3 regions of the Arthrobacter sp. 05T410 genome follow, and region 3 is predicted to be linked to each of the others. Evidence: riboswitches for the same ligand, from Rfam matches in the RefSeq annotation. Region 3 holds a riboswitch; each other region holds the start of a gene.
The links. Region 3 has a riboswitch for cyclic di-AMP ahead of AC1DFR_RS21285 (aggregation-promoting factor C-terminal-like domain-containing protein). Riboswitches for the same ligand answer to the same signal wherever they lie in the genome.
Positions count from the first base shown of each region.

Region 1: linked by a shared signal. The riboswitch ahead of AC1DFR_RS16505 (hypothetical protein) and the one ahead of AC1DFR_RS21285 (aggregation-promoting factor C-terminal-like domain-containing protein) in region 3 are both predicted to bind cyclic di-AMP.
Region 2: linked by a shared signal. The riboswitch ahead of AC1DFR_RS12530 (NlpC/P60 family protein) and the one ahead of AC1DFR_RS21285 (aggregation-promoting factor C-terminal-like domain-containing protein) in region 3 are both predicted to bind cyclic di-AMP.

Region 1 is NZ_JBFTLP010000015.1:45,850-55,700, reverse strand. It holds gene AC1DFR_RS16535 (glycoside hydrolase family 16 protein) at 1-392, opposite strand, end outside; gene AC1DFR_RS16530 (esterase/lipase family protein) at 661-1,458, opposite strand; gene AC1DFR_RS16525 (hypothetical protein) at 1,802-2,407, opposite strand; gene AC1DFR_RS16520 (DNA alkylation repair protein) at 2,533-3,237, shown strand; gene AC1DFR_RS16515 (cation:proton antiporter) at 3,296-4,501, opposite strand; gene AC1DFR_RS16510 (hypothetical protein) at 4,498-4,746, opposite strand; cyclic di-AMP (ydaO/yuaA leader) riboswitch at 4,948-5,150, shown strand; gene AC1DFR_RS16505 (hypothetical protein) at 5,158-5,847, shown strand; gene AC1DFR_RS16500 (sensor histidine kinase) at 5,993-7,000, opposite strand; gene AC1DFR_RS16495 (response regulator transcription factor) at 6,993-7,670, opposite strand; gene AC1DFR_RS16490 (DedA family protein) at 7,676-8,419, opposite strand; gene AC1DFR_RS16485 (phosphatase PAP2 family protein) at 8,422-9,231, opposite strand; gene AC1DFR_RS16480 (dihydrofolate reductase family protein) at 9,370-9,851, opposite strand, start outside.
Region 2 is NZ_JBFTLP010000008.1:16,865-26,715, reverse strand. It holds gene mobA (molybdenum cofactor guanylyltransferase) at 1-69, opposite strand, end outside; gene AC1DFR_RS12535 (HNH endonuclease) at 164-664, opposite strand; gene AC1DFR_RS12530 (NlpC/P60 family protein) at 884-1,642, opposite strand; cyclic di-AMP (ydaO/yuaA leader) riboswitch at 1,938-2,107, opposite strand; gene AC1DFR_RS12525 (M23 family metallopeptidase) at 2,244-3,065, opposite strand; cyclic di-AMP (ydaO/yuaA leader) riboswitch at 3,070-3,284, opposite strand; gene AC1DFR_RS12520 (iron-dependent transcriptional repressor DtxR) at 3,435-4,130, opposite strand; gene serC (phosphoserine transaminase) at 4,490-5,620, shown strand; gene AC1DFR_RS12510 (MFS transporter) at 5,681-7,000, opposite strand; gene AC1DFR_RS12505 (DUF3027 domain-containing protein) at 7,045-7,680, opposite strand; gene AC1DFR_RS12500 (cold-shock protein) at 7,689-8,072, opposite strand; gene AC1DFR_RS12495 (hypothetical protein) at 8,250-8,483, shown strand; gene AC1DFR_RS12490 (helicase-associated domain-containing protein) at 8,494-9,851, shown strand, end outside.
Region 3 is NZ_JBFTLP010000032.1:14,724-24,574, forward strand. It holds gene AC1DFR_RS21255 (SixA phosphatase family protein) at 1-348, opposite strand, end outside; gene AC1DFR_RS21260 (dodecin family protein) at 404-607, opposite strand; gene AC1DFR_RS21265 (winged helix-turn-helix domain-containing protein) at 833-1,696, opposite strand; gene AC1DFR_RS21270 (hypothetical protein) at 2,244-3,260, opposite strand; gene AC1DFR_RS21275 (response regulator transcription factor) at 3,503-4,243, shown strand; gene AC1DFR_RS21280 (sensor histidine kinase) at 4,265-5,875, shown strand; cyclic di-AMP (ydaO/yuaA leader) riboswitch at 6,059-6,218, shown strand; gene AC1DFR_RS21285 (aggregation-promoting factor C-terminal-like domain-containing protein) at 6,218-7,057, shown strand; gene AC1DFR_RS21290 (bifunctional glycosyltransferase family 2/GtrA family protein) at 7,218-8,651, shown strand; gene AC1DFR_RS21295 (glycosyltransferase family 39 protein) at 8,652-9,851, shown strand, end outside.

The sequences.
Region 1 (9,851 bases), on a different contig from region 3:
GCCGCTTGGGCGCCAGCCGCAGGCGCGACCGGCGCGGCGGCCCGTGCAGGTGCCGCATCGGTTCCGGGAGCCGCAGGTGCACCGGTGGTGCTGGTGGCAGGCTTGGGGGCCGCCGGCTTCGGTGCTGCGGCCACCGAGGCTGGGGCCTTCGCGGCAGGATGCGCGGCCTGGGTTGCCGCCGGGGACGTGGAGCCCGCAGCAGAATGCGCGGCCCCGGTGGCCGGTGTAACGGCTGCGGCGCCCGTCGTGGGACCGGCGCTGCAGCCGGTCAGGGACAGTGCGCCCAGGCTCAGCGCAATCGCTACTTTGTTGAGCTGTGGTGCCGTGGAGCGTGCCTTCGGCCGTGCATCTTTGAACGTTGATTTATTGAACAGCGGTGTTTTCTTGAACAACGGACCCCTCCGGGCTTTCGTGGCTGGCACGCACAACCGACGCTGCCTGGGCGGCGGATAATGCGGGAAGTTTCATCCGGCCCCTGCCGCAAGGCATGGGCGAGCAGACGCCGAACGGCGCAACGGGGCCCTGCAAAGGGGCGGTCCGGGGCCCTGCATTCGGGCCGGGCCTCACGGCCAGCCGCCAACGTTACCGGACCGTTACCTCAGCCCGCAAACCTCCCGGATCCGGGACGTTCCGCATGCCGCCTCCGCCCGGGGTGCCGCGCTACACGCAGCTGGGCTGATACGCCGGGTTGCCCGGGCGGCCGGCCGGCTGACCAAGAGCGTCGGACACGAGACGCTGGGTGACGGGGTCGTTGGGCGCCTGGTCATGGTCAATCACGTCTGCCGGGCACTTGTCCTGGATGGTGATATTGGTGACCTGCTGGGCCGGGCCGGCGAGGAACTGGCTGGGGTAGGGCGTCACCACCTCGTCGCGCGTCGTGGAGATCACCGTGTAGGCCGGACCAGGAACCGTGTCGCCAATGGAGTTGAGCTCGGTGAGGAATGGTGAACCTGCCTGCTGGTCGGCGCAGGCCTGGCAATTCGACCCTCCCACTGAGGTGGCCGGCGGAACGGCGTCCGGTGTCGGCGTGATGAGCCCGCGGGTTCCGTGGTTGGACGGGGCGATGCCCACCAGGTGGTTCACCTTGTCCGCGCCTCCAAGGAAACCGAGGTAGTAGCGCGGCATCATGCCGCCCTGGCTGTGGCCCACGAGATCAACTTTCCTGGCACCCGTTGAGGCCAGTACGTTGTCGACAAACGGGGCGAGCTGACGGGCTGAGTCTGCCACCGGGCCCGTGGCGTCGACGCCGTTGGTCGCACCGTAGTTCAGCGCGAAAACGCAGTAGCCCTGGCTTTTTAGCGCCGGCGACATCGTCGCCCAGTTCTTCGCCATGTTTTCGAAGGTTCCCGGCACCAGGACCACCGGGTAGGGGTGGGCTGCCGAGGGCTTGCAGGACCAGTCATTCGCGCCGGGCGGCGAAACGTCAACGGTGTCGGCCTGGGCCGCCGGCACACCCATCAGGGATGCGCCGAGCAGCGCCGAGGTCGCAGCTGCCAGCGCTGCGAGTGCTGCGGGCGTTTTCGGGTATGGCACGGATTACCTCTTCGGTTGGACACGTCATCTTTGACGGTCTGTGGAAATGGAAGTGAGGTAGGGGATCAGCCCCGCTGTGATCCGACTCACGTCTCTCAATTCACGCTAGGGAAGGTGCTCCGCGGATCGCTCCAACATGCACGTTTGTGCATGCATTTTTCGACGGCGCTGGTGCCAGTTGGGGTTGCGTGGGGAGACTGCTGCACAGTTGTGCAGGTAGGGGCATGCCGCCCGCCGTCGCCCCCGGTCACCTCACTCTCCGGTCAACTCACTCTCCGGGCGGAAAATCGTAGGAGGCCTGGATCGTCGCCGGCGCGGTGCCGTAGGACAGGACGATCTCGTCGTGCGCCTTGAACGGTAGGTCCCGGATCCCGGCGTCGAACTTCCGGCCGTTCACGTAAACGGTCCAGCCATCCAGCGAACCCCCGCCGGTGCCGGGGGCGCCGTTGCCACCGAGGACGCCCCACTCCGTCAGGAGCTGCCCGAGTGTGAAGACCTGGCCGGCGGTGGGGGACTCGATGTGGACCACGCCCGTGGTGTCGTGGGTGTGCAGTGCTGAGATGCCGTTGGCCCTGTGGTCAGCTCCGGTGGTGATGCCGATATTGGCCGGCACCGCGATGGGCTTGCCGTCCTTCAGCACGTCCAGATGTGCGTGATAGTGGTCCACGTTGCCCTCCGCCGTCAGCACCGTGAGGCCGGCCTGGGCGATCCGGCCGGGCGCCCCCGTGATGTCTAATGCGAAATCAGGGGCCGGCGCCGCGGATGCCGCAGGTGACTCAGGCGACGGTGCGGTAGATGGCGCAGGGGCAGCGCACCCTGCCACCCCCAGCGTCATGGCGGAAAGTGCGATGGCGAGTGTCAGCTTGGTGTGCATGGTTGCGTAAACCGCTTTCGATCGGAGGCTTGCCAGTTCAGTCTAGGCAGATGGTCCGGGCCCACCGCCCAGGACGGCTTGGCACCGCGTTTCCGCCGCGAGCCGCGAGGGGAAAGAATGGACAGGTGAGTGATGCCGGCGAATTCATCGACCTCTCGTTGCAGCGCGAAGCTTCCTGGCGCCGAGCTGAGCAGCTTCAGGCGCGGCTGGAAACGGAGCCGGCGGGCAGCGGCCTCCGGTTCTACGGCACGTCCGTGGGGGCCGTGCGCGGCACGGTCCGGGATGCCGGCCGCCGCTATCCCGGGCTGTCCCGCGATGAGGTCACTGCGCTGAGTTCCGAACTGTGGGGCTCCGCGCTCGGAGGCTCCGGCCCGGGGGCCGCGCCGGTTTTCGAGCGCCGGCTGGCCGCCGTGGTCCTGCTGCAGGCCAACGTGAAGCTGCTGACCAACTCGGACCTCACCCGGCTGGAGGGCTTCATCCGGCAGGCGCGGGTGCGGGACCTTGTGGATCCGCTCGCCGTCGACGTCGTCGGGCCCCTGGTGGACGGACTCGATGTTCTGGCCAGGGTGCGGGCCGACAGCGTGCTGGACCGGTGGGTGCGCGAGCCCGATGCCTGGCTGCGCCGGGCCGCGCTTCTCTCGCCGTTGCTGGCGCTGCGCGCGGGCGCGGGGGACTGGGACAGGTTCCTCCGGCACGCCAACGAGGTGCTCGGCGAGCCGGGCGGGACGTTCGACGCCGACGGCACAGCAGTCCGGGATGCCGTCTCCCGGGTCCAGGCAGAGATGGCAAAGTGGAGGCCGGAGCTGCAATTCACGTCAATTGGAGAATGACCCTCCGAAATTTCGCCGCCGGCTCGGCTTTGGCCCAGGCATTTAGACATTCGGACTGTCAGGCCTTCGGACCCCCCGGATCGCCCTGCCCAACGGCGCTGCCGGAATTTCCGGACTTGCCGCCGGCATTTGCCGGGACCGCGAAAGTCCTCGCCGCCCGTGACCCGGCGACGGCGCCCGCGGCTATGGTGACCAGCGCTCCCACCAGCAGGGCCGCGGCCTCGCCCGGGAGCAGGACCTGAAGCTGCGTGCCGATGCTCGCCGCAGCCACCGGTACGCCAAGCTGGGCCGCCGACAACACCCCGAGCGACAGCGGGAGTCCCAGGAAAGCCAGGTCGGCGTGGGCCAGCAGGGCCCCGGCCCCCAGCAACAGGCCGAGGGCCATCATGTCCGGGTGCCCGGCCAGGTCCCTTAGAGTCAGCGATGCACCCAGCCACACGAAGAAGAGCGGACCCAGGAAGCCGTCGCTGAGCGCGAACAGTTGCCGGGCCAGCCGCCGCGGTTCGCCGACCGCAGCCATCACCAGGCCGAAAGAAAAGCCTGCCATCATCACAGACACATTGCTCCACGTCGCGACACCGGCCAGGGTGAAGAGCACGGCCAGCTGGATCCGTAGCTCCAGGGCAAACTTGCGGCTTTCCGAGAGCCGGTGCACGCGCCGACGGATTCCCTGGCGCTCCAGCCAGCGCAAGCCGACAAAGAGCACTACCGCGCACCCGGTCACCGCGAGGACACCCAGCGCCGCCTGGACTGCGTGGGGCGGATCCACCAGGAGCGGCAACGCCACAATGCAGGCTGTGTCGGCTATTGCCACCTGCGCTGTCATAGCGACGACATCTGGCCCGCCGAGGCGCAGGGAATCGACGATTGGAAGCACCAGGGCGGCCGACGAGGAGGCCAGCAGCACGACGTAGAGGGGAGCATGTCCAGTCCCGAACAGCAGTCCGATGCCGGTTCCGATCACCACCGCTGCCGCTGCGGCCACCATCGCCCGGCGGGAGCCTTTGCCGAGGGCGCCACGGATGTGCGGATCCCGCACGGGAACGTGGGTGCCTGCCACGAACATCATCAGCGCAAACCCGATATTGGCCAGCAGGGTGAACGTCGGGTCCGCGGGGTCCACCAGGGCCAGGCCTGAGCGCCCGATCGCGATGCCGGCCAGCAGCTCACCCAGCATGACAGGCAAGTGCCAGCGCGCCGGCAGGGCCAGCAGGGGTCCAGCCAAGGCGATGACGGCGATCAGCGCCAGCGACAGGAAGGTCACGGTTCGCGGCGGCCGGCCGGCGTCGGGCCTGACCGCCGTTCCACCACCGCATAGGCCTTGCCGTCCAGGAAAGCCCAGTCGTTGACAACCATGTACCCGAGCGCGTCCACCCGGTCATTGAGGATGTGCTCGTCGAAACCCCCGTCGCGCGGTTCCGCGTCCCATGTGCTCACGTGGACGTCCCCGCCGTCGAGGATCAGCAGCTCGGTGTTGACGTCGAAATCCTCTTGGGGCTGAGTGCTCAACTGGCAGATGGCGACACAATGGCTGTTCATTTTCGGGCCTCCGCTTCCGGTGGTGCTGATGGCATCATCCTATGTTCGGAAACGGCGCCGCCCTATGGGCAAATTGCGGCCCGGCATCACGGCTCCGTTACCTGAATGTGACTTTCGGGTGCGGTTCGCGCTACGGTTGATGAGTGCCTGTTGTCTCCGATACGGGCGCTCCCCAGCCGATTGCCTAACTCTGCCGCGGCCCGGGGGTAACTCGCATCAACGTCCGGCAGAGACGGGGAAACCACTTTTGATCTGCTGATATGCAGGTCTTGGGGTGAAGCCGCACAGTGCCCGCAACGACGGGCCCGGGAGTGCGGCCGGGTGCCTCCCATCCGAATCCGACAGCTCACCTCGCAGGCATTGGGAGAGGCTACATTTTTCATGACTTCAGTCAATACTTTTGCGCGCCATGCCGCCGTCCTCGCCGCCGCATCCGGCCTGGTCCTGACCAGCGGAATGGCCGCCAACGCCGCCACCGCCCCCGTGCAGCGTGACTCTGCTCCGGCGTCGACCGTCGACGTCACCGGACAGGTCAGTGCCCCCGTCAGCGCCGATTCAAGCGTCAAGATCAGCTTCGAGCGCCCCGCAGTGGATTCTGTTGCCGCGCCGGTCATCGAACAGCCCGTCGCACCGGCTCCGGCTCCCGCTGCAGCCCCGGCGGCAGCGCCCAAGGCTCCGGCCAAGCCGGTCATCCAGGTGCAGGCCGCTCCGGCAGCAGCTCCGGCTGCAGCGCCGGCTGCAGCGCCGGCCGCGGGCGGACGCAACGCCATCATGCTCTCGGCCGCCTACAGCCAGGTGGGCATCACCCAGGACTGCACCGCCATGGTGGAAAAGGCCCTTGGCGCCGCGGGTAAGCCCGTTGGCGACATCGGTCCCCGCGCGTTCCTTGGCCTTGGAACCGTTGTGGCGACGCCGCAGCCCGGTGACATGGTGGTCCAGTCCGGCCACGTCGGCATCTACGCCGGCAACGGCCAGGTGGTCAGTGGCGGCATGAACGGCAAGAACCAGACCATGGTCCACCCGCTGTCCTGGCTCACCGCGACCGGCGGCGTGACGTTCGTCCGCGCCTAAGCCGCACGGCCCCGACCCGGGGCCAGACAGTCCGGAAAGACCGGCGCTCGAGTTCCCTTGGGGGCAACTCGACCGCCGGTCTTTCCTGTCTTCGCATTCGGGAGTCCGGGATCCCGATGGCATATCTTTCCCCGGCGGATGGACCTCAGGGATTCCCGCTGCCCATGAGCGGAAGCATCAACTTCATGACGGTTCCCTCGTCGCCCGTCGCGGCCACCTCGACGGTGCCCCCGGCCGCGACGGCAATCTCCCGGACCAGGGCCAGGCCGATGCCAAAGCTCCGCTGTCCCTGTGAGGTGCCGGTGCCGGCCGTCCGCACGAACCGGTCAAAGATCCGGGCCTGATCGACGCCGGTGATTCCGGTCCCGGAGTCCGCCACCGTGATCACGGCGCGCTTCTGCTCGATTGAGGTCGTGATGGACACGCGGCCGCCCGGAGGCGTGTGGGCCAGCGCGTTGTCCGCTAGGGCCAGCACGGCACGCCGCAGCGCATTCTTCTCGATCCGGGCCAGCGGCCGGGCATCGGCAGAGAATTCCAGACGCACCTGGCGCTGCTCTGCCACCTGCTGGAGGCTGCCGGCGACGCTGGCGGCAGCGTCGGCGAGGTCGGCAGGGGGCGAGGAACGGTCCGGGGCCTCCGCGGTTGCCGCGAGGAGCAGTTCGTTGACAATCCCTGTCAGCGTCGCGGCGTCCTCCCGGATCCGGGCCAGGTCGTGGCTTTGCCTGGAGCCGGGCACAGTGTTGCGCTGGGCCAGCTGGATCCTGGTGTCCAGGATGGTCAATGGCGTGCGCAATTCGTGGCTGGCATCCTGGATAAAACGCCGCTCCCTTGCCAGGGCATCACTGAGGGGACGAATCGCGCTGCGCGCACTGAGCCACCCGACGATTCCGGCCAGCAGGATTCCCGCCACCCCGGCGATGATCATGGCTTCGAGGACGTCTTTGGAATCCAGGTAGGTGTAGGCCGTCCCGGCCGCCGCCGAGCCCGGCACTTCCGGATGGGCCAGTTGGTTCGTGAGGTACAGCGCCGTGGCGGCGAGCAGCCCGAGAACCATGACCGCGCACGCAGCACTGATCCGCACCGCGACCTTGAGGGAAGCCTTGCGCAGGATGGAGTGGTCCGGATTTCCGCCGGCCGGCCGGCCGTCACTCATGGGCTTCGCCGATCTGGTATCCGAGGCCGTGCACCGTGCGGATCACTGCTTTGGAGATCTTCCGGCGCAGGTGATGAACATAGGTATCGATCATGCCGGGCTGCTCCGAGGCGTGGAAGCACGCCGCGAGGAGCTCATCCCGGGTGAAGACGCGGTCCGGTTCCGCGGCCAGGGCAGCCAGCAGCTGGCCTTCCTTTGCGGTCAGTGACACCGTTTGCCCGTAGACGGAACGGACGGAGCGCTGCGTTGGATCCAGTTCCCAGTCCCCGATCGCCACCGGTGCCGGGGCCGGGGGAGTGAAAGTCCGCGTCAGTGCGCGCAGGCGTGCTGCCAGTTCGCCGGCGTCGAACGGCTTGGTCACGTAATCGTTGGCTCCGGCGTCCAGACCCCTGACTTTTTCGTCGGCATCGCCCAGCGCGGTCAGGATCAGGATGGGCGTGGCAATGCCTTTCGAGCGCAAAGCCGCAATGAGGGCGATGCCGTCCATGCCGGGCAGCCCGCGGTCCACCACCATGATGTCCCAGCTCCCGGTCAGCCCCTGGTGGAGGCCGTCGCGGCCGTTGGTGACCAACTGGACCCGGTAGTCCGGGTCCAGGAGCTCGGCGATGAGCGGTCCCAGGACGGCGTCGTCCTCGACGAGCAGCAGGGACGGAAGGTCAGCGGAGGTCATGTCAGCTATTCTTCCGCGGCCATTTCCTCAGTCCGCAGTCCGGCCCCGGGTTCTTCTGCCGTGTCGCCGGCGGCTTTGTCTGCGGCTGCGGCTGCGCCGCGGGAGTTCCGGCGGCGTTTGAGGAGCTGCACCACCCCCGGCACGACGGAGACGAGCACCATGGCCACGACGATGGCGTCGATGTTCCTGGCGATGATGTCAAAGTGCCCCAGCCAGGTGCCAAGCATCGTCACGGAGGCTGCCCACGCGACGGCGCCGGTGATATTCCACAGGGTGAAGGATTTGTAGTCATAGCGCGCGGTCCCGGCGGTCAGCGGAGCAAATGTCCGGACCATGGGGACGAAGCGGGCCAGCACGACGGCGGCCCCGCCGTGGCGGCGGAAGAAGTCCTCCGTGGTGGTCAGGTGCGCTGTCTTCAGGATCCGGGCGTCGTCCTTGAACCATCGCCGGCCAAATTTCCGTCCGAGCATGTAACCGACCTGGTCCCCGGCGACCGCGGCCGCGGTGACGACGCCGATCAGCACGGGCAACGTCAGTTGCAGCTGCTGGTGCAGAAGTCCTGCTGTGAACAACAGGGAGTCGCCGGGCAGGAAGGGAAAGAGCACGCCCGATTCGATGAAGACCATCACCGCGATCACACCCAGGGCGGCCGGGCCCAACCCGGCGAGCAGGCTTGCGGGGTCCAGCAGGGACAGTGTTCCGGCGGCGTGGACGGCCGGAAGGGCGGCAAAAACGTCCATGGCGGGCATTCTCATTTCTCCTCACTGCCCAGCGGCCGGCTGCCCGAACGGGCCCGAATCCGCTCCGCTATCCGCGGCGCGAGAAGGTTCCACAGTCCCGCGAGCAGGACCACGGCCGCGCTCGAGGCCAGGAACGACGCCGCGACATCAGTGGGGTAGTGAACGCCGATGTACAGCCGTGACCAGGCTACGACGAGGGCCATCACGGCCGCCGCGAGGGCCGTGACCTTGGCCCAGCGGGTTCCACGGGCCAGGAAGTACACTGCGAATCCCAGTGCCACCGCAAAGGACACGTGGCCGCTCGGGAAGCTGTTGGAACCCGTTTCCGGAGCCAGGGGATCGAACAGCAGGGCAGGGCTGGGCCGCTGGCGGGCCACGAGGAGCTTGAAGAATTCACTTGCCACCCAGCCGGATGATGCCACGAGGCCGAAGGCAATCGCCTTGGCCAGGCCGCCGCGAAACAGCCAGATGTACAGCGCCGCGGCGCCGATCAGCGCGAGGCCCGCCACTGGGCCAAACACAACATTCAGCGCCATCGCGACGGCGGTGAGGGCGGCGGCGTGGTGCTGGCTCAGGTCCTGATCGACCCCGAGCTCGGCGGCACTGAAGCCGGGTGTCAGCTGTGCCGCCAGGCCCAATGCCACGACGGCGGCGGACAGCAGGACGCCCAGCACTAACCAGTGGCGGACCTGGGGGAGGGCCCACAGCCGGGGACCCGCGGCGGGGCGCACGGCGTCGGGACGGCTTGGTGCTCCACTTCGGCTGAGTGCTCCAGCACCGCCCAGCGGCGCATCGCTCTTAACAGGGGCAGGTCCAGTCATGGGATCCTCCGGCTCGGGACAAGGGCGCCCGGACAGGCGACGACTCCCACTCTTCCGCCAGCCCGTTAAGAAACGCTTAAGAAAGTGACGCAGCGCCGGCCGCAGCGGGGTGCCGCAGGCCCGGCTGCTCCGTGCCGGCTACGCGGCGTAGCGCAACAGCGCCACCCCGTTGCCGAAGGCGCGCGTCTCCAGCAGCCGGAGCTGGGCTTTGCTGTCCGCGGCCTTGAACAGGGGCCGGCCCCGTCCGATCAGGACCGGATGGACGTACAGCCAGTATTCGTCGATCAGCCCGAGCCGTCGGAACGTGTCGGCCAGTTCTGCCCCGCCCAGGGCCAGGTCCCCGCCCGGCTGCTCTTTCAGGGCCAGTATTTCTTCCGGCAGCACATCCCGGACCACGGTGGTGTTCCAGGCGGCGGATGTCAGCGTCCGGGAATACACGATCTTGGGCATGTCACGCCAGATCCGGGCGAACTCGGCCATCACCGCGCCGGCGGCCGGGTCCTGGTCCGCGGTGGGCCAGAACCCTTCCATCAGCTCGTATGTGACGCGGCCGTCAAGGAAGGCGCCCATGGTGCTGAGCTGTTGGTTGAAGTGGCGGTGCAGCTCGTCGTCGACCATGT
Region 2 (9,851 bases), on a different contig from region 3:
CCCGGATTTGGGCACGCCGCCGAGGCGTGAGGACCGGCCCCCGGCGAGAATGATGGCATCGAACTCCATCGTTTCAGCCTAGCGCGGCGCCAGCGGCCACCGAACAAGCCGTCACGTGCGCCGGCAGCGTCTTCACCGGCTGATCAATCAGCAAGGGGGCAGATCAGGCAGCCGATTCAGGCAGCAGGAACGGATCCCAGGCCGGCGTCGGCTTCTCGAGTTCCTTGATCTGCCAGATGGCACCCTTTGGCGGGCCCGGAACAAAACCGATCTTCCAGCCCATCTCCGCCGGCGTATGGTCGCTCTTGGCGTTGTTGCACCGCAGGCACGCCGCCACCAGATTCTCCCAGGAGTCGGCCCCGCCCCGCGATTTGGGCTGGATGTGGTCGATGGTGTGGGCAGCCTTGCCGCAGTACGCGCAGCGGTGGGCATCCCGGCGCAGCACGCCGCGGCGGCTCACCGCAGTCATCGTGTTGTACCTGGGCCGGATGTAGCGGTTCAGCAGGATCACGGACGGGCGGCCCAAAATGTCCTGGGGGCCGACCACGGGGTCGTCCCCTTCGGCCACCACGCTGGCCTTTCCGGTCAGGACAAGGACGAGCGCCCGGCGGAAGGTGATGACCGCCAGCGGTTCATATCCAGCATTCAGAACGAGAGTGCGCATCCGCATACCTCTTCACGGCCGCACCCGCCAGCGGCACGAGGGCCGGCTGCCCTCTGCATGGTCGGGCTATGGATCGACAACACAAGAGTAAACACTCAAGTGCCGGATCACCGAATGTTTTTTCACCGGCGCGGTCCCCGGCGCGGAAAGTTCACTGCACAGCAACGCAAAAGACCCCCGCCGGGAGGCGGGGGTCTTTTGGAATGCTGGGGTTCGTGCTTAGGCGCCGACGCGGATGAAGACCGGGCCGGAGCCGACGTTGACGCTGTACAGCGCGGTGGTGCCGCCGTTCCAGCCGCCGTGCACTGCCATGCCGTTGCCGACGTAGACCGCGATGTGAGCCATGCCCACGCCGCCGTTCTGGTAGTAGGCGAGGTCGCCCGGGCGTGCCTCGGCGGCGCTCACGGTGCGGCCCAGGGACAGGTAACCTGCCGGCCAGCCGTGGTAGTGGATGCCTGCCGCGGCCAGGGCGTTGGTGGCGAGGGCGGTGCAGTCCTGCGCCACGCCGATCTGTGCGTAGGCAGCGGCGGCGATGGTCGCGCCTGCGCCGCTTCCGATGCCGGCGGGGGCCTGGGCAGCGACGCCGCCGCTGACGCCAAGCTCGGTGCCGCCGGCGCGGGTGGCCGTGGCGTCCTGGACCTTGACAACGGGCTTGGGAGCCTCGACAACGGGAGCCGGCGTGGTGGTCACGGCGGGCTTCTCGTAGGAGATCGCGATGGTGGAAGCGGCCGAGATGGTGGCCGGAGCTGCGGACTGGACTTCCAGGGCCGAAGCGGAGGTGGATTCGCGCTGAACATTGGTTTCAGCAGCGTTGGCTGCGATTCCGCTGGTCAGGACCAGACCGGAAGCTGCGGCGATGACCGCGGCCTGACGGCCCACGCCGCCGGCGTTGTCGCCGACAGCTTTAGCAATAACAGCCAGCGAGTTGGTCTTGGTGACCTCGGCGCGGTGCCGTGCAACGTTTGCACGAGTAGTCATTAAGTTCTCTCTTTCGTGATCCTTGGACCGCGCGCTTTCGGGCACGGACTGAGGACGCTCCGGCATCTTGGGGGTACGCCGGATCGCCCCGAAATGGGTTACTTAGCGAAGGGTGTACTGCGAAGACGCGCCAAAAGCGGAAACTGCATGCTGTCCGGGCTCGCTAGAGATTGAGCCTGCGGAACGTGATCCAATCCGGGCGCCGGCAAGGGCGGCACGTGATGTGGATTCCAGCGGGCTCGACAGAGCCTCGCCGGTGCGCATGCGCGCATAATTGTGGCGTGAAGACACGAAAGTAGCCTCTCCCAATGCCTACGAGGTGAGCTGTCGGATTCGGATGGGAGTCACCCGGCCGCGCTGCTTCCTGGGAAGCTTTACGACTTAACCCCAAGGCCTTCTTTCGAAGGCCAAAATTGGTTCCCCCGCCCCTGCCAGACGATGTAATGCGAACGGACCTTGAGCGGTGGCAGAGCTAGGCAATCCACTCAAGAGCGCCAACTTCGGAAAAGTTGGCGTGCTTCAAACCCTACAGCAGTCCGGATCCAATGTCACATTCAGATCACGGCGTGTCACAGGAAGTTGAGAGCAGCCCATCGTCTTTTCAGAGCCAGCCGAGCGGGTCAACGACATCGCCGTTGACCATCACTTCAAAGTGGAGGTGGCAGCCCGTGGAGGCGCCGGTGGTTCCGCTCATGGCGACGACGTCACCGCGGGAAACCTTCTGGCCGACCTTGACCGAGGCCGAGGACAGGTGGTTGTACGTGGTCTCCAGGCCGTTGCCGTGATCGATGACCACGCGGTTCCCCCCGCCGAAGGGATGCCAGCCGTTGAAGGTCACGGTGCCGCTGGCGGCCGCGTGGACCGCCGTGCCGCACTGGGCGGCGAAATCCTGACCGCGGTGGAACTCCCCCGCGCCCCCGGTAATGGGGCTGACACGGTAGCCGAAGGGCGAGGCCGTGACCAGCTGGTCGAGCGGCGCACCCAGGGTGCCGGCCGATGCCGCGCGGGTGATGGTGCCCACAGACTGGGCGCTCAGCAGCTGCTTGAGTTTCCCGTCCGGATCGCCCTTCGTGGTGACGGCCGTGCGGTTGAAGTCGACTTTGGCGGCGGCGGCAGCGGTGACATCCGGCTGCACGGCAGCGGAGAGCGCGCCGGACCCGCCCGGATTCGAAGCCATCACCGGGCTCGTGACGGGGACCGTCACGGTCAGAACCAGACCAGTTGCGGCCAGGGCGATCCCGGCCTTCTGCCCGACCCCGCTGGCCGCGGCAAAGTCCGTGACCTGGCGGAACGGACTGCGACGGCGACGGCGTTCATCCCGGTGCACGTCCCGCGGGCGTTCGGCCGTGTGTGCGACGACGGGACGCGGCTCCGGAGCGGGACCGGTCGCGCGGCGACGGCCCCTGGAGGTCTGGGTGGTCAAGAACGGTTCCTCTCTGGATGGCCTGCGAAGTTAGCTGTCGGATTCGGGTCAGAGAGATCAAAGACCCGGTCCGCCGTTGCAAGCAGCCACGCACAGATGCATCCCCAGGGGATCCTTCGGTGGAAGCTGCTTGCCGCTGACGGACTTCACCCCAAGGCTGCCGAAGTAGCAGCCGAAAGTGGTTCCCCCGCCCCTGCCAGGAGGTAGTTCTGCGACTGATCCGCTGGCAGGGCTCGGCTTCGGATCAGGTAACGCTTTGGTATCGGTACTGGGCACTAACTATAGGCGATTAAGCCGCCCGGTAATAAATCCGTAACCGCAATTGTGGACAACTCATGGGTCGTCCCATGACCGGCGCGTAGTGGCTGGTCAGGCGACTGTTACAAAGACGTGCGCGGCAACCTCCGGCGGCAGCTCCAGGGCACCTTCGATATCGGGGACGCGGACCGAGATGTACTCCCCCACCCGCTCCAGCGAGACAAGCGCGCCAGGCCTGATTCCGCCCTCGTCGAGCTGGGCCAGAAGCTCCGGCTCCACCTGGATCGGCTCCGCGAGCCGGTTGACCGTAACCCGGGAAGTTACCCCGTAGCCGGCCATGGCCTCCAGCAGGTTCACAGGCCTGTCCACGGGGGCGCCATTGGGCACGCCGCCAAGATCCGCAAGCCCCGGAATAGGGTTTCCGTAGGGCGAGACCGTCGGGTGGTTGAGCATCTCGAAGATTCTTCGCTCGACGCGTTCGCTCATGACATGTTCCCAGCGGCACGCTTCCTCGTGGACGTAGGCCCAGTCGAGCCCGATCACGTCCGCGAGGAGGCGTTCGGCCAGACGGTGCTTGCGCATGACACCGATTGCACGTTTCCGTCCGGTTTCCGTCAGTTCAAGGTGCCGGTCGCCGGAAACGACCACCAGCCCGTCGCGCTCCATCCGGCCGATCGTCTGGGACACAGTGGGGCCGGAGTGGCGGAGCCGTTCGGCGATGCGGGCGCGGAGGGCAACGATGTTTTCTTCTTCAAGTTCCAGAATGGTCCGAAGATACATCTCCGTGGTATCGATCAGATCCGTCATTCAGCTCAGCTCCTCGAGCGCAGTCCTAGCGTCATTCCCACCGTACCGCGTGCGGGCTGCATGCAGGATGCGCCCAGGCGGGAACCGCCGTACGTTCGCATGCCAGCCTAGCCTATTTTGAATTACTCCGGATAATCTTTCGATCGACCTGGAGCTATTGTCCCAGCCCCAGCCGGCCGGCCGTCCCCGGCGTCTCAATGACCGGACTATGACAGGCCTCTTTCCGTATCGCCGGGAGCTGTCAGGCAAAATAAGACCGGCAGAATAAAACAGGCAGAATGAAAAGGGGTGTCCGTGGTATTCATCCCTGCCCGCCACCTCCCAGCCACGCTACGAACCAGCCGAAAATTGGAGCCACTGTGAGCGACACCAGCATCACGATCCCCGCCAACCTCCTGCCCAAGGACGGACGGTTCGGCGCCGGCCCGTCCAAAGTCCGGCCTGAACAGATGGACGCCCTGGCCGCGGCATCGTCGACGCTGCTGGGGACCTCGCACCGCCAGGCACCCGTGAAGAACCTGGTCGGCTCGGTGCGCAGCGGCCTCAGCGAATTCTTCCGGGCACCGGAAGGCTATGAAGTCGTGCTGGGCGTCGGCGGATCTACCGCGTTCTGGGACATTGCCACCTTCGGGCTCGTGGAGAACAAAGCGCAGCACCTGTCCTTCGGCGAGTTCGGCTCGAAGTTCGCCTCCGCCACCAACAAGGCGCCGTTCCTTGCCGAGTCCTCCATCATCAAGGCCGAACCCGGCACCCGCCCCACCGCCCGCGCGGAGGCCGGCGTCGACGTCTATGCGTGGCCGCAGAACGAGACCTCAACCGGCGTAGCCGCCCCCGTCCAGCGGGTGGCCGGCGCCGACGAGGGGTCGCTGGTGCTCGTGGACGCGACCTCGGCCGCGGGCGGGCTGGACGTGGACGTGGCGGAGTCGGACGTGTACTACTTCGCGCCGCAGAAGAACTTCGCGTCCGACGGCGGCCTGTGGCTGGGCCTGTTCTCCCCGGCCGCGCTGGAACGGGCGGCACGGATCAAGGCCGGCAACCGCTGGATTCCCGACTTCCTTGACCTCCAGACGGCGATCGACAATTCCCGGCTGAACCAGACCTACAACACCCCCGCACTGGCCACGCTGGTGACCCTGGACGCCCAGGTGCAGTGGCTCAACGCCAACGGCGGCCTGGACTTCGCCGCCGGCCGGACCGCGGATTCTGCCGGCCGCATCTACCGCTGGGCCGAAGCGTCCGAATACGCCACGCCGTTCGTGGCCAAGGCCGAGGACCGCTCGAACGTGATCGCCACGATCGACTTCGATGACTCGATCGACGCCGCGGCCATCGCCAAGGTGCTCCGCGCCAACGGCGTCGTCGACACCGAGCCGTACCGCAAGCTGGGCCGCAACCAGCTGCGCATCGCCACCTTCGTGGCGATCGAGCCCGACGATGTCTCGGCACTGCTCGAGTGCATCGATTTCGTCGTGGCGGAACTGAAGAAGTAGCCCCGCGTCCGGCGTCGTCACGGCCCTGAGAACCTAAGCCGTGACGGCGCCCTCGTCGTTTCAGGTCCGTCCGCCCTGCTGTGCCTCCGGCAGCGCGTCCCTGCCGGCACCGGCCGCCCCGGTCCGGCTTTCGACGCGGAAGTACCGCAGCCCGTGGGCGCGGCGGTTGAAGTGGAGCCGCAGGTGCTTCGCGCGGATGATCCACACCAGCCCGATCAGGGCCGCCAGCAGGCCGGCGCCCGCCGCGACCGCCATGGACCAGCGGGGGCCGGCGGTGTTTGCCACCCAGCCGACGAGCGGCGCACCAAGGGGGGTTCCGCCCATGAAGATCGCCATGTAGAGGGCCATCACCCGGCCCCGCATTACGGGCTCTGTGGTGGTCTGGACGTACCCGTTGGCGCTCGTCATCATGGTGATCGCGAACAGCCCCACGGGCACAAGTGCGACGCCGTACCAGAAGTAGTTCGGGGCCATCGCTGCGATGCCCGAGGTCACGCCGAAGGCGGCGGCCGCCCCGAAGATGACCCGCAGCCGTGGCTTGCCGCGCCCGGCGGACAGCAGGGCCCCGGCTACGGATCCGATGGCCATGATCGAATTCATCAGGCCGAAGGCCCCCGCGTCCAGGCCGAATTCGGTCCCCACCATGGCCGCGATGAACAGGGCGAAATTCAGCCCCAGGGTTCCCACGATGAAGATCGCCACCAGCACCACGACCAAATCCGGACGGTACCTCACATAGCGCAGCCCCTCCCGGATCCTGCCCTTGCCCGCCGGTGCCCGCGGCAGCCGGCGCAGCGACGACGACGGGATTTTCGCCAGGCTCAGCAACAGGGGCACAAAGGTGAGCGTATTAATGAGGAAGACCCAGCCGGGCCCGACGACGGCCGTGAGCACGCCGGCGACGGCCGGACCGATCATCCGGGCAACATTGAAAGACGCGCTGTTTAGGGCCACGGCGTTGGGCAGGTAGTCGTCCTGGACGAGTTCCGAGACGAAGGTCTGCCGGACGGGGGCGTCCAGGGCGGAGACCACCCCGAGCATCAGGGCAAAGGCGTAGACGTGCCAGAGCTGCGCCGCGCCCGTGACCACCAGGATGCCCAGCCCCGCGCTCAGCAGCGCCATGGCGGACTGCGTCAGCACTAGGAGCCGCTTGCGGTTGAACCGGTCGGCGACCAGTCCGGCCACGGGTGCCAGGAAGAGTTGCGGGCCCAGCTGCAGGGCCATCGTGATTCCCACCGCCCCGGCATCGTGCGCCGTCAGGTGGGCGAACACCAGCCAGTCCTGGGCGGTGCGCTGCATCCAGGTGCCAACGTTGGAAATGAGGGCGCCGACGAACCAGATCCGGTAGTTCAGGATGTGCAGGGATTTGAACGTGGACATCAGCCCCAGCCCTCCCCAGACACGCTCCCGGACGCTTCCAACCGCTAGTCGGCCTCGCCCGTTGAGCGTTCGCGCTCGTCGTCGTCGGCGTCAGTGTCGGCGTCAGTGTCGGCGTCGGTGTCAGCGGCGTCGTCGGCGTCGGCGTCAGCGGCGTCGTCGGCGTCGGCGTCATCCTGCTGGTCGGCGTCGGACGCCTGTGACGGCGCTTCGGAACCGGACGGCGCCTCGGCAGCCTCGGCAGCCTCGTCAGCCTGCGCGTCTTCCGGGCGGACCCGTTCGGCCCACGGAACCCAGGCCGGTGCCAGGATGGAGTCCTCGGAGGGCAGGAGTCCAAGTTCGTCCACCGTGACCACCTTGGAGCGCGAGTTGCGTGTCAGCACGGCGTACCACTGCCAGCCCAGGTATCCGGGGAGCCTGGATTCGAACAGGTGGGTCACCAGGCGGTCGCCCTCGCTCCGGGCACCGATGTGCTCGCCGATCTGCTCGGCGGGGGCAATGCCCTCCACCGCGGTGCGGGCGACGTCGACGGCGGCGGCCAGGAAGGCGTCAGGCTTGCCGGTGCGCCAGACGGGCACGCCGGCGCGCGGGCGGATTCCCTGCTTGGAGCCGGTTGCTTTGGCCCCGGCGGGCGCTGCGGTTCCGGCGTCCGGCGCCGGCAACTGATCAGGTTCCTGAGTCATCAAAAGCCTTATACGTCCAGCTCGTCGGCAACCTTACGGAGGGCCGCTGCGATCGCCTTGCCCTTGTTGCCTTCCGGGTACTTGCCCGCGGACAGGGTCCCGGACAGGTTATCCAGCACGCTGACGAGGTCCTGGACCAGCGGGGCAAGGTCCCTGGCGCTGGGCCGCTTTGCCTTGGCGATGGACGGCGTCTTGTCCAGCACGCGCAGGCCCAGGGCCTGGGCACCCTTGCGTCCGTCGGCTACACCAAATTCAACACGCGTGCCGGCCTTGAGCTCCGTGATGCCTTCGGGCAGCGCGGACTTGGGCAGGAAGACTTCCTGGCCGTCCTCGCCCGCGAGGAATCCGAAGCCTTTTTCCTTGTCATACCACTTGACCTTGCCGGTAGGCACGTAATCAACCTTCTTCGTTCTGCGGGGACACGGCCGGCGGTCACCGCATCCGCATGGATACGCGGGTTCAGGGTATGACTGCCCGGACCGTGTTGGTCTGTATCTCCAAGGTTATCCTGCCTGGTTCACTTTAACGGCTTGAGGCGCGGGCGATGCCGGACTGTTAGCGTTGCCCCCATGACACTGACGCGTTACCGGCGGCCTTTGATGATCGTAGCGGCCACCCTTGCTGTGCTGTCCCTCGTTGCCGTCGGCGCTGTCATGGCGATGGCCTTCAACAATGCCGTGGCGCCCGCCTGGATTACCTCGACGGCCCTCTACGGCCTCCCAGTGGCATTCCTGCTCATGCTGGCCCTCGTTGTCGACGCGGTGGCAGCCCGGCGCCGCCCGCGCGGGCCCGGCGAAAGGTAACGTTGGAGCGATGTCCCTCATCCGCGCGCTCAGCAAGGAACTTCAGGCACGAAGCGACGAATCGTTGCGGGCCCTGTTCTCCGCGCGGCCGGACCTGATTTCTCCCGGCGTCCCGGACTTCGCCGCCCTCGCCGCCCGCGCCAGCGGACGCGTCAGCGTCCAGCGGGCACTCGAACGGCTCAACCGCCCGCAGATGCAGGTCCTGGAAACCCTGCACCTGTGCACCAACGCCGATACCGGGCACAGCGCGTCGGCGGCGATGCTGAAGAAACTGATCAACGGCTCCTCGGTTGCCGCCGTCGACCGGCTCCTCCATTCCCTGCAGGAACTGGCCCTCGTCCACCGCGCCGATCCGCCGCACGGCGCGACCCCCGCCGCCGCCAAGCAGCGCCACTACCTTCCGGTCGGCAGCCTCAAGGACGTGATTGGCATCTACCCTGCGGGGCTGGGGCGCAGCTACACCGAACTGGTGCGGCTCCAGCCTGCTTTTGCGCAGCGCGTGGTGCAGCTGGTGGGGGAACTTCACCGCGCCGGGGCGTCCGTCTCCCCCGCCACGACGCCGATGGAAGCCGCCCTGTCCCTGCAGCACTGGACGGCAACACCGGAATCGCTCCAGCAAATTCTGGCCACCGCACCGGACCGGACCGCCGCCCTTCTGGCCCGGTTCGGGAACTGGGCCATGGGCGCCGTCCCGCAGGCGCAGCGCCGGGCGTCCGTGCTCCACGAAGGCGCCGACGTCGGCCCCGTGGACTGGCTGCTGGCGCGCGGGCTGCTGGTACCGCTGGACGCCGCGCACGTCGAACTGCCGCACAGCGTCGGAGTGTCGCTGCGCGGCGGGTTTGTCATCGAGAACTTTTCGCTCACGCCGCCCGTCCCCCGGCTGGGCAACACGAGCGCGGGGCTGCGCCGAAACGCCGCGCTGGGCGCCATCGCCGAGACGCTGCGGCTCGTCGGCGAAGTGCTCTACACCGTGCGCGAACAGCCGCTGGCGACGCTGCGCAGCGGGGGCGTCGGGGTCCGGGAGATGAAGCGGCTGGCGGATTCCCTGCGGATGGACGTGCACGAGGCCGGCGTCCTCGCGGAGCTCTGCGGAATGGCCGGTCTGCTGCGGCTGGACGTCGACAGTTCTGCGTGGGTGCAGCCGCCGCAGCTGGAGTGGCTGTCGCTGCCGCGGCAGGAGCAGTGGCTGTGGCTGGTCAACGCCTGGCTGGCCAGCGAGCGCGCACCGTCCCTCGTGGGCCAGCCGGTGAATGCTGCCGCCCCGGGCCCGGCAGGGCACCGAGGGCCGGCCGGGACCACCATCAATGCGCTCTCCGCCGAGGCGCAGCGGCCGGACGCCCCGGTGGTCCGCAAACGGGTCCTGGAAAT
Region 3 (9,851 bases):
GGGCATGTGGGAAATCACCATGAGGGTGGTGACGGTGTCAGGGACGTGGTTGATGACGGCCAGCATGCGCAAGGCGGAGGCGGCGTACAGCCCATCCTCGAGCTTGGGCGTCGGCGCCTTGTCTCCGAGGGCGTGGCACACCCACGTGCAGGTCTGGCGGGTCCGCAAAGCGCTGGAGCAGAGGATGAAATCAGGAACCACGCCGTGCTTGAGCAGCCACTTTCCGGCGACTGGGGCGTCCTTGTGGCCGCGTTCTTCGAGCGGCCTTTCGTGGTCGGCAACCCCGCCGGGCCAATCGGACTTGGCGTGCCGCATGATCACCAGCCGTTTGATGTGATGCGCGCTCATGCCCCAATCCTAGTGCGGCGGCTGGCCCACGGGCGCGCATCCCACCAGCGTCCGTTCAGTCTTCAAGGACAAAGGTCACTTCCAGCACGACGTGCCAGGCAACGACGGCGCCGTCGCTGATTTCGACCTTTTGTTCCTTCACCCATGCCCCCGTGACATTGCGAAGGGTCTTATTGGCCCGGTCGACGCCCTCCTTGATGGCGGCATCAAACGAGGTCTTGGAGTTCGCGCTCAGGGTAGTAATCCGTGCAACAGACATGTCTTCCTCCCAATAGTCGGCTCAACGGTCCGAGACTACGCCGGACCCCCGAAAGGCAACAGAGTCCAACCAAAACCACCAGCAGCGGCGGCAAGGCCCGTCAGCCAGCCCACCCAAAGCGCCCGTCGGGGAATGTGGCTGCCGGCGGAAAGCCGCTGAAGCTTCCGGAAACGCGAAAGCGCCCGCTCCCCATGCAGGGGACGGGCGCTTTGCGTGAAGCTGAGGCTAGATCGAGTATTCCGGAGCGGCCCAGACAACCACTTCGGGGTGCTCGTAGAACCGGTAGCCCTGGCCGCGCACGGTGCGCACGGTGTTGGCGAGGCGGCCGAGCTTGGAACGCAGGCGGCGGATGTGGACGTCGATGGTCCGCTCGTTCGGGACCTCTTCGGCGTTCCGCCACAGGCCTTCGAGGAGCTCGTCACGGCCCACGGTGCGGGTGCCGTTCTCCACGAGGTAGTTCAGGAGCTCGAATTCCTTGAACGTGAGATTCAGGGATTCGCCGTCGAGGTGCACCTCACGGCGGGCGAGGTCGATCAGCACCCCGGACGGCCGCGGATCCTGGGGCTGCTGCAGGCGGGCGGTCTCGGTGCGCTGGCGGGCCCCCGCGGTGGGATCACCGAAGGTCGAGCGGACGACGTCGAGGGCGGAACCCGGGGCACTGGCCGGCGCGACGGCGACGGCAGCATAGCTTTCGGCACCGGCCACGAGCGACTGTGCGTAGGCCCGGATTTCCTGGGCAAGCTTGGCGATGGATGTGCCGGCTGCAGCCGCGGTTTCCTCGTCGATGCCCATGTACAGCACGAAGCCGCGGGCGACGTTGTCGCTGGGGGCCGGACGGACCGGGCTGCCGGCACCCGGGGCGATCACCGGGGTGGGCGCCGTGGCGGGGGCGGGGGGGACGGCACGGAGCTGGCCGTAGGAGTCAGGGTTGTAGCCCTGCGCTGCATATCCGGGGGCGGGGAAGCTGCCCGTGGATCCGGCGGGGGCGAACGCGGAGCGCCCGCCAAAGCCCTGGCGGATCCCTGAGGCCTGGCCGGCCTTGCTGGCGTTACGGACGGAGATGTGGACGTATCCGGATGCAACTGACATGGAATGCTTACCTCAATGTGAATGGCCGTCATCGCGGCTCGAATGCTTCTTTCCCCGCAATGAAATTGGGGAGGGGCGCCCGACTCTGGGCTGGGGGGCGAATACCTGGAAACCTTTAGGGGTGTAAAAGTTAGGCGTGCATTCGACAACAGCGCATCTCGGTACCAGCGGGTGTGCTGATCCAGGAAGCTGCGGCTGCAGGTGCTGTTGAGTTCTTGTTCACAATTGAAGTGTGCAACGTAACAATGTAAACGTGCAAGTAACAATGGACTCCAGGTTCCACATAGTGAGACAGATCCAGGAATTGTAGCGCAAGTCACAATTCTGTAGCGGCAATAAAATAACAAGTGTTTTACTGACCGGAAGGTCAGCAAGTGCGCTTTCTCGAATATTATTCGGTCAACGCGGACGACATCAGGCAAATCATTCACAGCACGGCGAGTTGGGCCAAACCGCGCCTGCCCACCGCCGTCTGCGAGGCGGTCCACGGAGTGGGCAGCCGCCATCGCCGCCGGTCAGGCACGGTGGCGATGGCGGCTGCGACGGGTCAGTTCGACTGGCCGGTGGTCGTCGCCGCGACCACCATGACGGAGGCCGCCGTGTAGCCGGAGCCGTCCTTGGCCGCCACGATCCGCACCGTCCCGCCCGCCACGATGTCCGCGACGCTCAGCTGCGTGCCCGCGCCGCCGGCCTGCTGGCGCCGCTGTTGCAGATTACTCACCACGACGTCGCTGCCCAGCGCATAGCTGCGCGTGAAACCGTCGCTGCTCTTGACCGTCACGGAGGACGAGCTGACCTCGCTCACCGTGCCCAGCTGCTCGGCCATCGTGGTGTACGCGCTTCCTTGCAGCACCACGTATTCGGCGTGCACTGCCGCGGAAAGCCCGCTGCCCATCCCCCCGGCAGCGAAGTCGCCGGGACCGCCCTGCCCCGGCATGCCGCCGCCCGCGAAACCACCTTGCGCGGAACCGTCTTGCGCTGAACCTGGCGCGCCCGGGGCGACACCCTGGCCGCCGGGTCCGCCGGCGCCCGCCCCGCCGGCCGCACCGGTGGCTGCCGTTGCGCTTGAGGTGAGGGCATAGACGCCCGCCCCGGCGCCGACGGCCAGGACTGCGGCGGCTCCGGCGACGGCGAGCCCCCGCTTGAGGGTCCATGGCTTTGCCGCCGAGGCCGTCTTGGCGGAAGTTCCCGGCGCGCCCCAGCCTGTGGCTGCGGCGGGCACAGGTTCCTGCCGGGGCATGCCCCGGGCCGGTTCCGATGTCGGAACCGTCCAAACCGGCGGTGCGCCCCAGCCGCCGGCAGCGCCTGCTTCCGGCCGCCCGCCGTCGGAGTGTCCGGCGTCAGCGTGTCCGGTTTGGACTGTTCCGGCGTCGGTGGGTCCGGCGTCAGCATGTCCGGTTTGGACCGTTCCGGCGTCGGTGGGTCCGGCGCCGTACTGCCAGGCAGTACGGGGTGTGGTTACCGGCGCGGGCGCCGCTGGCGCGCCGGTGGTGGGCGTGGGGGCGGGTACGGGGGCTGGCTCGGGGGCTGGTCCGGAACCGGCTCCGGGATGCTGACCGCTCATGGTATTTCTCCTTTAGGGTGCGGATCGGTGTTCACCCCAGAGTGGTGAGCGATCCTGTGCCTGGGCTGTGCGGGCCGACAGCCCGGCCTGTGACGTTGGCGCCGGACGGTAAAGGGGTTTGAACATGGCCGGCGCGGCCCGTACGGTCCCGCAACGGCATCCAGCTCGCTAGGCTGGGATTCACAGGTGCCGCACAGGGTCCCCAAAGCCCCGCCTAACCGGCAGATCGGAGAGTTGTCCCCATGGCCACTTCGCACTCCATGACCAACAACCTTCCCCAGCTCACGCATCCGGACGGCTCCCCCATCCGCGCCCTCGTGGTGGATGACGAGCCCAGCCTCTCCGAGCTCATGAGCATGGGGCTGCGGATGGCCGGCTGGTCCGTGGCCGTGGCCGAGGACGGGCCCGGAGCCGTCCGGCTAGCCAAGGAGTTCCGCCCCGACGTGCTGGTGCTGGACGTGATGTTGCCCGGGTTCGACGGCGTCGAACTGCTGAACAGGATCCGCGCGTTCGCGCCGGAGGTGCCGGCGCTGTTCCTCACCGCCAAGGATGCCGTCCAGGACCGCATCACCGGACTGGCGGCCGGCGGCGATGACTATGTCACCAAGCCGTTCAGCATGGAAGAGGTGCTGCTGCGCCTGCACCGGCTGGTCCAGCGCTCCGGAGTGGCCGCCATGGACACCGCCGAACTCGTGGTGGGAGACCTCGTGCTCAACGTCGACACCCGCGAAGTCACCCGGGCCGGTGAGGAAATGCACCTGACCGCCACGCAGTTCGAGCTGCTGCGCTACCTCATGGAAAACCCGAAACGGGTCATCAGCAAGGCCCAGATCCTGGACCGTGTCTGGGACTACGACTTCGGCGGCCAGGCGAACATCGTGGAACTGTACATTTCCTACCTCCGCAAGAAGGTCGACGCCAACCACGCCCCGATGATCCACACGGTGCGCGGAGCCGGGTACGTCCTGAAACCGGCGGACTGATCCGTGCCCTCACTTTCCGGCATGACCCGCGTCCCCGGACGCGACTGGCGCAACCCGTCGACGTGGCATTTGCGCACCCGGCTGGTCCTGGTCGCCATGGCGCTGCTCGTGGCCATCTGCGGCGCTGTGGGCTTGTTCAGCTACGCCTCCATGGACCTCTTCCTCACCCGGCAACTCGACACCCAGCTGGACCAGGCCTCGCACCGTTCGAGCGAGTTCGGCCGGCCCTCCTCGGACGATTCGGGCAGGCGCCCCGACCCCCTCGAAGCCCGGGGACAGGGCGTCGGGACGCTTAACGCACGGATAGTGGACGGCGAAGTCAGCAGGGCCGGGTTCCTGGCCGGGGACGGCGCGGTCAAGAGCCTCTCCCCCGCCGACAACAAGGTTCTCCTGGCCCTCACCCCGAGCGGCGTGTCCGTGGACCGCAGCCTTTCGGCCGGCGCCTACCGGCTCACGGCGGCGCGAACACCGTACGGCGACGTGATTGTGACCGGACTCCCGCTGGCAGAAAAACAAAACACCCTGGCCTCCCTGGTCTGGACCATGGTGGTGGTGTCCGCAGGCGGGCTCGTGCTGATCGGGCTCGCCGGCACGGCCCTGATCCGGCGGACCATGAAGCCGCTGGAACAGCTCTCCGAGGTTGCCACCAAGGTCTCCCGTCTCCCGCTGGACGCCGGCGAGGTGGCGCTCGGGGTCCGCGTCCCGACGTCGGCGGCCCATCCCGGAACGGAAGTGGGCAGCGTGGGCTACGCGCTGAACAAGATGCTGGACAACGTCTCCAACGCTCTCGAGGCGAGGCAGGAGAGCGAAATGAAGGTCCGGCAGTTCGTCGCCGACGCCTCGCACGAACTCCGCACCCCGCTGACGGCCATCCGCGGCTACACGGAGCTGATGCGGATGACCGAGCATTTCACCCCCGACGGCGAGAGGTCCCTCGCCCGTGTGCAAAGCCAGTCCGAGCGGATGACCACGCTCGTGGAGGACCTGCTGCTGCTGGCGCGCCTGGACGAGGGACAGCCGCTCAAAATCTCCGACGTCGACCTCACCCAACTGGCCATCGAGACGGTCAGCGATGAGAAAGTCATGGCCCCGGACCGCATCTGGCAGCTGGAACTTCCGGACGAGCCCGTGGTGGTGCGCGGTGATGCGACCCAGCTCCACCAGGTCCTCGCCAACCTGCTGTCCAATGCGCGCAAGCACACGGAACCCGGGACCAAGGTGGTCACGGGCGTCATGCGCTCGGCTGACGGCAGCGCCGTGGTCACCGTGACAGACAATGGCAGCGGCATCGCCCCGGAATTTATCGGCCGGGTCTTCGCCCGCTTCACCCGGGCCGACGCCTCGCGCACCAATCCGGCGTCGAACCCCGCAGCCGTCCCCGCCGATTCTGCCGTCGCGACGGCGAGGGTCGGGTCCGGGGTCGCGGCACGCTCGTCCTCCGGCGCCGTTTCCGGCAGCCGCGGAGGTCACGGCACGGCGACCGCCGCGCCGACGTCCGAGGGCACCAGCGGGTTGGGCCTGTCCATTGTCCAGTCGATCGTGGAGGCCCACGGAGGAACAGTCGAGGTCACGTCCCGGCCGGGCCGCACGGAGTTCGCCGTGCGGCTGCCCGCCTCGCCGCCGCCGGCGTAACCGGAACGGCCGCCGCCGGCGCAAACGACCCGGACGGTCGACCGGTGAGCCCGGCGCAACCCGACACCCCGGCACTGTGACTCCTGTTACCAAAATGTGACTTAAGCGGCCGGGTCCTGTAGCGTCGTTAGCGTGCGCCGCCATCGGTGCCGCATATCCGGACGGACGCCAAACTCTGCCGCTTCCCGGATTCCGCTGGACCAGGCAGAGGCGGGGGACCCAGAGTTCCCGGGCAATCTGCTTTCATGCGCCCTCGGGGTGAAGCCGACACGTGATGTTCCGTGCGGCCGGATGACCTCATCCGAACCCGACAGCTAACTCCGCCGGCGTTGAGAGGCCACCATGACTGAATTCCAGGTACAAACACGCCCTGACGGCGGTTCGCATTCCCGCTCAGTTGGCGCCGCCAAGTCGCGCCACCGCGCCGAACCGGTCAAGCAGGCATCCGCCCTGTCGCGGTTCGCCGCCGGGCTCGGTGTAACCGGCCGCCGTGCCGCCGTCGTCACCGCCGCGTGCGCGCTGCTGCTGGGTGGCGGCGCCGCCAGCCAGGCGGCAGAGCCGGGCGCCCACACGGCGAATGTTGCGAGCCAGACGGCCACGATCGCCGACCCGCTGGCCAAGCTCAACTTCGAGCGGGTCCAGGTGGCTGGGCCGACCGCTGCCACGGAAAAGAACGTGGCTCCCCAGATCTCGGAGGTTAAGGCAGCCGAAGCGCTGATCCACGCGCCCGCTGCTGCCGCACCGGCAGCCGCGGCAGCACCTGCTCCGGCACCCGCGGCAGCCCCCGCACCTGCTCCGGCTCCCGCGGCAGCCCCCGCTCCGGCACCGGCAGCCGCTCCGGCACCGGCACCGGCAGCCGCGCCGGTCGCAGTCGACGACCCCGCCGGCGCGCAGGCCTACGCCGCGTCCCAGCTGGGAAGCTATGGCTGGGCACCCGGCCAGATGCAGTGCCTGCACAAGCTGTGGACCAAGGAATCCGACTGGAAGACCACCGCCACGAACGCCAGCAGCGGCGCCTACGGCGTGGTCCAGTCCCTGCCCGCCTCGAAGATGGCGAGCGCCGGCGCCGATTACATGACCAACTACCGGACCCAGATCAACTGGGGCCTGAACTACGTCAAGTCGCGCTACGGTTCCCCCTGCGGTGCCCTGAACTTCCACTACGCACACAACTGGTACTAAACCGGCACTAGCCGCCCCCGCCCTGGAGGCCCCGGATCCGCATGGATCCGGGGCCTCTTTGCGTCTCCACGGCCGGACCGGCCCCGGCGGCCCGGACTTCCACAGCCCCCGCACAGCTTGACCCTAAAGCCTTCATATGGGCCGCCGGGAAAGTTGAGCCATGACATTCACAGACCAGGCCACAGGAACCCTGCCCCGCTCCACGGCGACGCCGGCCGGCCCGGCGGCCCCCGGGGCACCCTCGGGGCTTGCGCTGGCCGACGCACCCGTCCCGGGCCCGATCGCTGGGGCCCTGACCGGCCCCGGCGGCCGGCGCACGGCCATTGATACGCGCGCCAGCACGCCCCTGCTGGACGTCACCATCCCGGTCTCTAACGAGGAACGGGACCTCGAGGCCTGCCTGCGCCGGCTCCACGCGTACCTGCTCGGCGCCTTCCCGCATTCCTTCCGGATCACCGTGGCGGACAACGCCAGCACCGACGGAACGCTCAAGGCCGCGGAACGGGTAGCCCGCGAGCTGCGCGAAGTGACGGTGGTCCATATGGCAGAAAAGGGCCGCGGAAACGCACTCCGCAAGGTGTGGCTGGCCTCGCCGTCGCCGGTCCTGGCGTACATGGATGTGGATCTTTCCACTGATCTGGCGGCCCTCGGCCCGCTCCTTGCCCCGCTCATTTCCGGGCACTCCGACCTGGCGATCGGGACACGGCTGACCCGCAACTCCCGCGTGGTCCGCGGACCCAAACGGGAATTCATCTCGCGCAGCTACAACTTCCTGCTCCAGGCCCTCATGGGCGCCCACTTCAGTGACGCGCAGTGCGGCTTCAAGGCGATCCGGGCGGACGTGGCCCGGCAACTGCTTCCCCACACGCTGGACAACGCCTGGTTCTTCGACACCGAGCTGCTGGTCCTGGCAGAAAAGTGCGGCCTGCGCGTCCACGAAGTCCCGGTGGACTGGACCGACGACCCGGATTCCAGCGTGGACATCGTTCAGACGGCCCTCGCGGACTTGCGCGGCATGGCACGGTTGAGCCGGGACCTGGTCTCGGGCAGGATCCCGGTTCCCGACCTGCGCGCGGCCCTGGCCCGCGGACCGCTGCCGGCCGCCTCGCGGGCACAGGAACAAAGCCCCGGCGGAAGCCTCTTCGGACAGCTCGTCCGCTTCGGCAGCATCGGGGTGGCCTCCACCCTGGCCTACCTGGCGATTTTCCTGCTCTGCCGCGGGTTCATGGACCCGCAGCTGGCAAACTTCCTCGCGTTGCTCACCACCGCCGTGGCCAACACTGCGGCCAACCGGCGCTTCACGTTCGGCATCCAGGGCGGCAGCCAGGCGGCTCGCCACCATTTTGAGGGGCTGCTGGTCTTCGGCATCGGGCTGGCCCTGACCTCGGGCGCACTCGCCCTCGTTCACGCCGCGTCGGGAGCGGCCCCGGACCGCTGGCTTGAACTGCTCACGGTCACCGCCGCCAACCTGGCCGCCACGGCCGTGAAGTTCCTGCTCTTCCGGTTGGTGGTTTTCCGCCACAGGCCCGCCGCTGCCGTTCCGGCGCCCGGCGCCCCCGATCCTTCCCTCTCCCGCACAGAAAAGGCCAAGTAAATGACGGCAACCATTAGCCCCACCGCCGGAGCCCAGGGCGGTTCCCCGGCCGGCAGGCCGCCGGCCGCCGAGGAACAGCCACACCCGGTTCCCGGAGACGGCGGGACGGCGCCCCATCTGCCCGCGTCCCCGGCGCCGGCCACCCAAGGCCGCCGGGACCGGCTGCTGTTCGGACCGCAGCCCCGCTGGGTGCGGCCCTCGGCAGCGCTGCTCCTGGTGGTCACCGCGGCGTTGTACCTGTGGAATCTGGAGGCCACCGGCTACGCCAACTCCTTCTATGCCGCGGCGATCCAGGCCGGGACCAAGGACTGGACCGCGCTGCTCTTCGGCTCCCTCGACGCCGGCAATGCCATCACGGTGGACAAGCCCCCGGCCGCACTCTGGATTCCCGCCCTCGCGGGACGGATCTTTGGTTTCTCGGCCCTGAGCATGCTCATTCCCCAGGCGCTCATGGGAGTGGCCGCCGTCGGGCTTCTCTACCTGACCATCAAGCGGGTGTCCGGGCCGGCCGCGGGCCTGCTCGCCGGCGGCGCCCTGGCGCTGACCCCGGTGGCCGCCCTGATGTTCCGGTTCAACAACCCGGACGCGATGCTCACCCTGTGCCTGGTGCTGGCGGCCTACCTCACCACCCGCGCCATCGAGAAGGCCGGCTGGAAGTGGCTCGCCGCGGCCGGCGCGGTCATCGGCCTGGCGTTCCTGAGCAAGATGCTGCAGGGCTTCCTGATCGTTCCCGGGCTGGCCCTGGCCTACCTGTGGGCGGCGCCCACCACCCTCGGCCGCCGGCTCCTGCACCTGCTGGCCGCCGCCGCCGGGATCGCCGTCGTTGCCGGCAGCTACGTTGTGCTGTTCCAGCTGACGCCGGCCTCGGTCCGGCCGTACATGGCGGGGTCGGAGACCAACAGCTTCCTGGAACTGACGTTCGGCTACAACGGCCTGGGCCGGATCACCGGGTCAGGCGGGGGCATGCCCGGCGGAGGAAACCTGGGAGGCAACGCCGGCGGCCCGGGAGGCAACGGAAACGTCGGCTTCGGCGGCGCGGCCGGGATCACCCGGATGTTCGGGACCAGCTTCGGCGGCGAGGTGTCCTGGCTGCTGCCGGCGGCCCTGATCCTGCTGGCCGCCGGGCTGTGGTTCACCCGGCGCGAGGCCAGGACCTCAAAAACCCGTGCGGCGCTCCTGCTGTGGGGCGGCTGGCTGGTC